Linked DNA regions of Bernardetia sp. MNP-M8. The protein of the gene in region 1 interacts with the protein of each later gene in a pairwise test. Links are inferred from orthologs where the notes say so. Each region holds a gene or a part of one and is shown on either strand. Other genes may lie near its edges.

Region 1 (3,315 bases):
GGTAAATCAAAAGGATTATAACCTAAAAAATAGAGTTTTTTTTGTGCTATTTTTTTTGCTATTTTATCTATTCTGTATGGAGTTCCTTCAATAAAATCATCTTCTTGAGTAGCTGCAAAAGCCATTAATTCTCTTTCATAACTCCGAACATATTTAACTACTGTAATATAATCTTCTTTTGTAATTTTTTCCATTGATTTGAGAGTAGGAAAAACTGTTTTTGTATATTCTTCTGAAAAGAAAAGTTCTTGATTTATATTCTGAAATTTAGCCTTTTTAAGGGCATTTTTACTTTGCTCTATAGTTTCAAATCCACCACTTATATCTGAAAAAATGGTCATTATTCCTTTTACTTCTGTTTGAGTGAATAAAAGAAAGTTATATTGAGTTTCTCCATTTTGTTGCCTAGAAGCAATCATAGAAATTATATTTTGATTTTCTTCACTTTTGAGTATTTTTTTTTCTATTATTTTTATTGAGTCTTTTATCCTGAATCTTACTGTATTTCTATCTTTAAATTTTTCAATATCTACTATTCCTTCAGAAATAAATAATTTCTCATCTATGCGAACTCTAGTATTCCCATTGGGTTTTTCTGGATACCATACTCCTAGAATATCTATATCTTTTTTACTTTTATTATTTTTAATACAAGTACAAGACGAGAAGTTTAAGAAGAGAATTATATAAAAGCATAAGCAAATAAAATTTTTCATAAAGTAAAATAATTGATAAATAAGGATTTTTTACATAAAAAAACGCCTTATTTTTTTCAAAAAAGGCGTTTTGTGTTTTTTAGAATTAATCCACATTATCGTGTAAAAAACGATTTCCTCCCAAAAGCTCATTATCTTCATCTACTTTATAACGAGAACTAGAAGATTCTGATGAATGAGGCATTTCTTTGAGTTTAATATTTCTACGAAGATAAGCAGGAACATCTCTACGTTCTTGTAATTCTTCATCACTCAAATCAGAAAGACTTTTGGTAGGAACAGAAACTGGACGTTGTTGTTCAACTCTTTTCTCTGCTACTTGATTTTGAGTAACTGTATTTTGAGAAGCATAATTTCCATTACTCTGATTTGAATCAGAAGATGAATTTGTATTTTGCTGATTCGTATTCTGCTGACTACTAGAGTTTTGAGAATGCTGATTCATATAACCATAAGCACTTACGGCAGGCGTATTTTGTGGTGCTTGATTAGTTATTTTTTTTTTTGAATCGTCTTCATTAAAATAATCATCTTCCAAACTAAAAATTATTTTATCATTCTTCTTAGGCTCTGTATAAACAGGTTTAGTTTCTTCAACAGGCTGCTTTTGAATTGGTGTTTCTACTCGGTTTTGTTGAACTGTTTCTTGTTTTTCCCTTTCTTCAAAAAAATCTTTTTTCTCGTAGTCTTTTACTTCGATTCTATTTTTAATTCTTTTGTTACTTGTAAGGTCATATACTTTACGTTCAGGTCTTTCTGGTGGCAAATCTTCTGAATGCTCAAAACCAGTAGCAATGATAGTAACGCTGATACTGTCTCCAAGGGTTTCGTCAGTTGCTTGACCAAAGATAATCTCTGCATCGTCGCCAGCTTGTTCTTGTACGTAATCAGTAACTTCTTCAAGTTCATCCATTTGGAATTCTTCTTCATTTCCAATAACAATAGAAAGCAAGATATATTTTGCCCCAAAAATATTGGTATTATTAAGAAGAGGAGAAGAAATAGCTCCTTCAGCTGCACGTCTTGCTCTGTTTTCCCCTTCAGCAGTAGATGAACCCATAACAGCAGCACCTGCACCCTGCATAACAGTACGAACATCTTCAAAATCGACGTTGATTGTACCTGAAACAGTAATAATTTCAGCAATAGATTTTGCTCCTTTCAAGAGAACATTATCAGCCTGACGGAATGCTTCACGCATAGAAGCCTTTCCATATACATCTCTCAAACGATCGTTTAAGATCACTAATACAGTATCACAATGTTCACGAAGTGCATTTACACCTTCTTGCGCTCTTACTCGCTTAGGTCTGCCTTCAAAGCTAAATGGAGCAGTTACAATTCCGACAGTCAAGACACCCAAACTTTGAGCAATTTCGGCAATTACTGGAGCTGCACCTGTACCTGTACCACCACCCATTCCAGCAGTAATAAAAAGCATTTTGGTATTATCTCCTAATATTGTTTTTATATCTTCTTTACTTTCAAGAGCAGCACTTCTACCACGTTCAGGATTTGCTCCTGCGCCTAGTCCTTGTGTAAGTGTTTTTCCTATCTGTACTTTGTTTGGAACAGGACTCAAATCAAGTGCTTGTATATCTGTATTACAGATATAAAAATCTACTCCTTTTATTCCATGCAAATACATATGTGCAACAGCGTTGCCACCACCACCACCAACACCAATTACTTTGATGATTGAAGGTTCTGTTCCGAAATTATAATTTGTAACGTCTGACATCATTGAATGATTATTTCAAGGTTTTTGGTCTTGTTTTATATTTTAATTTCTATCAAAATTAATTTAACTCTAAAAAATGTGTATTTACATTCTAATAATACAATACAGTATAGAAATTAATTTGAATAGATTATTTGTAATCTTAATTTATTTAGTATCAACTACCAAAAGTTTATTTTAGTTTGTTGTGATTCTTTTTTATGGCTCTTTGTTCTTTTGGATTTACTTTGTTTAACTCATTTTTATACTTTTGAGTTAATCATGTACAAAGAAACAAAAATTGTTTGATTAAGCTACGATAAGTTAAGCTAAATTATTTCAAATATGCAAAAAATAATTAAAAAATCTAAGATTTTGTGTATTTAATTTTAGAATACTACAATCTCATCCCTTTTCTATAAAAAAAATGACGTTTCTTAAGGTGTTTTTTTGCTCTCAAAATAGAAAATAGAACTGTCGTTAAATATACAAAATTGATTAGATTTAATTAGGTTTGCACTAAAAATATCACGATATAAATTAAATAAATTATGAAATCAACTGCTTTTAGGAACTTAGTTTTGGGGTTTTATGCTTGTGTGGGTTGTTTGTTATTTTATATTGTTGATTTTACAGTAAAACGACAAATCAAAAACTTAAATATAAATTTGATTAGTATAGATTTTTCTCAACACGAAATGCTATCATTTTTTACTCTACTTCCTTTTTTTGTAGGTGTTTTGATAAGCATTTTTTATAAAAGAGCAATAATAATAAATGCTTTTTATTTCATTATCTTATTTTCTATTTGTGTGGTTTTGAAAACAAACTGGCTTAGCACAGATTCTATTGTAACTCTCACTCTGTTTTTTACTATTT
Region 2 (3,337 bases), 1.3 Mb from region 1 along the record:
AATTTAATAAGAATGTAGCTGATTATACCATTGAATATCAAGATGAAGGAAAAGACGCTGATTATGATACCTTATTTTATCCTGTTTTACAAGACGAATATATCAATTTTTATAATCGAAATATGAATACAGAAGATTCTATTTCTGCTCTCATGTCTTTTACAGATTCGATTGGAAATAGAATTGATACAACTCTAACTGTTCAGTTTGGCACAGTTAGAAAACCTCGTGAATCACCTTTTACTTTCCGAGAAGATCCTCCCTCAAACACTCCTATTATTCCTACAGAAGGACTTAATTTGAAATTTCTATTTAGTAAGCCTATCCTAACTATGCAATATGATAGTATTGTAATAGGTTTTAAGGGAGATAGCACGGGAAACCGAACCACAGCAGCAGATTGGAAGTTTAATAAAAACAGAACTGAAATTTCATTTATCAAATCAATAGAACTTTCTACTGAAAAAGAAAAAGCATTTCAATTACAAATTCGTTCAAATACTTTTGTTTCAGTAGAAAATGATACCCTAAAAGACAATAAAAATTTAGAATATACGCAGGGAAAATTATCTGATTATGGTGTAATTAGTGGCGAAGTTTTAGGTAAATATGACAATTTTATCATTGAAGTAATTGATGCTAAAGGAAATGTAGAACAGACACTTCAAAACATAAGAAAATATAGGTTTGAAAATTTATTACCTGGAAAAAAGACTATACGAGTGCTTGTTGATACAAATGCAAATGGAAAATGGGATAACGGAGATTTTAAAGAACGTACTATACCTGAACCTGTTCTAACCCTAACAAGAGAATTAGAACTCAAGGCGAACTGGGAACTGGAAGATATAAATATAGATTTGGGTTACTAATTTAATTTCAATCAAAAAAAACAGACTTAAAGTAAAGTTTAAGTCTGTTTTTTATTTTTATTAATAGGTGCTTTTATCATCAAAATCATCAATGAGAAGTTCTTTTGTCTTTTTTAAGATATTTGCAAAAAATCCTCCTGCTACTTTCTCAGGTTGTTTTTTTACTTCTTGTCCTTGGCTATTAATTTCATAACCTGTTGTTGGTGTTTGGCTTATTTGATCATAATTTCTTTGATAAACATCTCTGTCATCTAACGTTCTAAAACCTGCCAAAACTAAGCCTACACCTGTTGCATACATTGGATTTTTGACCGAATCTGACTGACTTCTTCCCAAATATTCGTTTGGATAACCAATACGAACATCTAAGCCTGTTTTGTACTCAAAAAGTTCTTTCAAATACTGTAAAAGCGAACCTCCACCAGTAAGAACAATTCCACCAGCCAATCGATTTTTGTAACCCGAACGAACGATTTCACTATAAACAAGTTCTACAATTTCTTCCATTCTTGCCTCAATAATATAAGACAGATTTTTGATAGAAATTTCTTTTGAAGAACGATTGCGAAGCCCTGGGATAGAAACTACTTCATTATCAGGTGCATCTTTAGCCAAACAACGACCAAATTTTACTTTTAATAATTCTGCTTGATTTTGCATTACAGCACAACCTTGTTTGATATCCGAAGTAATAATGTTTCCACCAAATGGAATAACGGAAGTATGACGAATAATTCCATCAATAAAAATAGCCAAATCAGTAGTTCCTCCACCAATATCAACAATAGCAACCCCCGCTTCTTTTTCTTCTTCACTCAAAACAGAAAGTGCAGATGCCAACGGTTCAAGAATCAGATTTTCAATTTCTAAACCTGCTCGCTGAACACATTTTTTGATGTTTCGAATCGCATTTGTTTGAGCTGTAATGATATGAAAATCAGCTTCTAGCTTTACGCCAGCCATTCCGACAGGGTCTTTTATATTTGGTTCATAATCCACAGTATAATGTTGAGGCATAACATGAATAATATCTGTTCCTGCTTCAGTTACGATGCGATACATATCATTTGTAAGACGATTTACATCAGAAGGAGTAATTTCACCATCTTTTGAGCTTCTTGTAATGCCTCCATGATGCACCGAACTTTTGATATGCTTTCCTGCAATTCCTACGTTTACGATACGCAAATTTACGCCTGAATTACGTTCAGCTTCTTCCACAGCTTGCGTAATGGCTGCAACCGTTTTATTAATGTTGCTAATAATTCCTTCTTTTACACCTTCGGAAACAGCTTGTCCTACGCCTAATACTTCTAGTTTGTCGTATTCATTCATTCTGCCTACGATAACACAAATTTTTGTTGTTCCGATGTCTAATCCTGCTACTATTCTTTGATTTTGCATACGTCTTTATATAAAAATGAATGTCTTGTTTTTATGAAAACGATTGACATCATTAATTGATTTTATATTTTAAAGTTTATTTACAGACAATCTGATTGTCGTATCTAACACTTACCATTTGATAACTTCCCCATCCTTTTATTGGAATAATTTTATCATAAAACGTTTTCAAACGAGTAAGTTTATCTTCCATATTTCTAGCTGAGCCTAACTCAATGAGCTGTTCGCCCACTTGTGGATAAGCTATCAAATTTCCTTTACTATCTCTTTCTAGTTGTGTAATCTGAGCTTTCCAAAATGTTCTTTTATCTATTTCTTTGAGAGCATTTATAAATAATTTTCCATCTGGAGTTCTCCAAAAAGCAGTATCCAAAAGCTCTGTATCATTACTTTTCTGACTAGAAAGTAACATAACTCGTGCTGTGAAATTAGTAGAAAGAGGAATTAGTTTTCCTGATTCGGTAATATAAGCACCATTTGCTGAGTTTTTGTTCAAAATTCGTGCAAGAGGTTTGAGTTCTTCTACTTCTATATGTAAAATTCCTTTTGAATCTATAGCTACTTGACAACTTGCTACAAAGTTATTGGTTTTTATGGAGTTTTCAATTTTTTCGGTATCTATCTCTTTAACTTTGAGGTTGTTTACATCAATTTTTGCATCCTGACGAACCAATTTTAATATTTCTACTTCTGTCAAAAAATGAGAAGTATCTTGAGGATTTTGTGCTGCATTGCGTACCAAAATATGGACACTATCTATCATTTGTCCACGTTGATATACTTCTGTTGCTGCAATAGTAACAAGAATAACTAAAACAAATAAGATTATTTTTACAGATATTTTCATGATTTTAAATATAACATAAATTTTCTACAACTCCACTTAAACCTATAAGATTTTGAAAACGGTATAGGTTTGTAATTAATCAAATAAAGCTATCGTATTTCTATCAAAAAAGCAAAAAACCTTATTCTTTTTCAGAATAAGGTTTTGTCTGATTTAAAAAATCAATTTTAATCTTAGTTTTGAGCAGCTTTTTCAGCAGCTATTGCTTCTGCTT

What was found.
Region 2: the proteins of ftsZ (region 1) and ftsA interact in binary tests that used the Bacillus subtilis proteins (3 or more experiments, as listed by UniProt). The link is inferred for Bernardetia sp. MNP-M8 from one-to-one orthologs.

What each region holds. Positions count from the first base shown.
Region 1 is NZ_CP147012.1:651,566-654,880, forward strand. The notes cover bases 132-3,109. They hold ftsZ (cell division protein FtsZ), read right to left. Parts: upstream 2,461-3,109; coding sequence 802-2,460; downstream 132-801. Other genes in these bases: V9L04_RS02865 (hypothetical protein), read right to left, coding at 132-716; V9L04_RS02875 (hypothetical protein), read left to right, coding at 2,988-3,109. Outside these bases: more of V9L04_RS02865, read right to left, coding at 1-131; more of V9L04_RS02875, read left to right, coding at 3,110-3,315. UniProt on the Bacillus subtilis protein: Essential cell division protein that forms a contractile ring structure (Z ring) at the future cell division site. The regulation of the ring assembly controls the timing and the location of cell division.
Region 2 is NZ_CP147012.1:1,974,668-1,978,004, forward strand. The notes cover bases 105-3,104. They hold ftsA (cell division protein FtsA), read right to left. Parts: upstream 2,277-3,104; coding sequence 933-2,276; downstream 105-932. Other genes in these bases: V9L04_RS08145 (Ig-like domain-containing domain), read left to right, coding at 105-872; V9L04_RS08155 (cell division protein FtsQ), read right to left, coding at 2,353-3,104. Outside these bases: more of V9L04_RS08145, read left to right, coding at 1-104; more of V9L04_RS08155, read right to left, coding at 3,105-3,123; V9L04_RS08160 (OmpH family outer membrane protein), read right to left, coding at 3,297-3,337. UniProt on the Bacillus subtilis protein: Cell division protein that is required for the assembly of the Z ring. May serve as a membrane anchor for the Z ring. Binds and hydrolyzes ATP. Also involved in sporulation.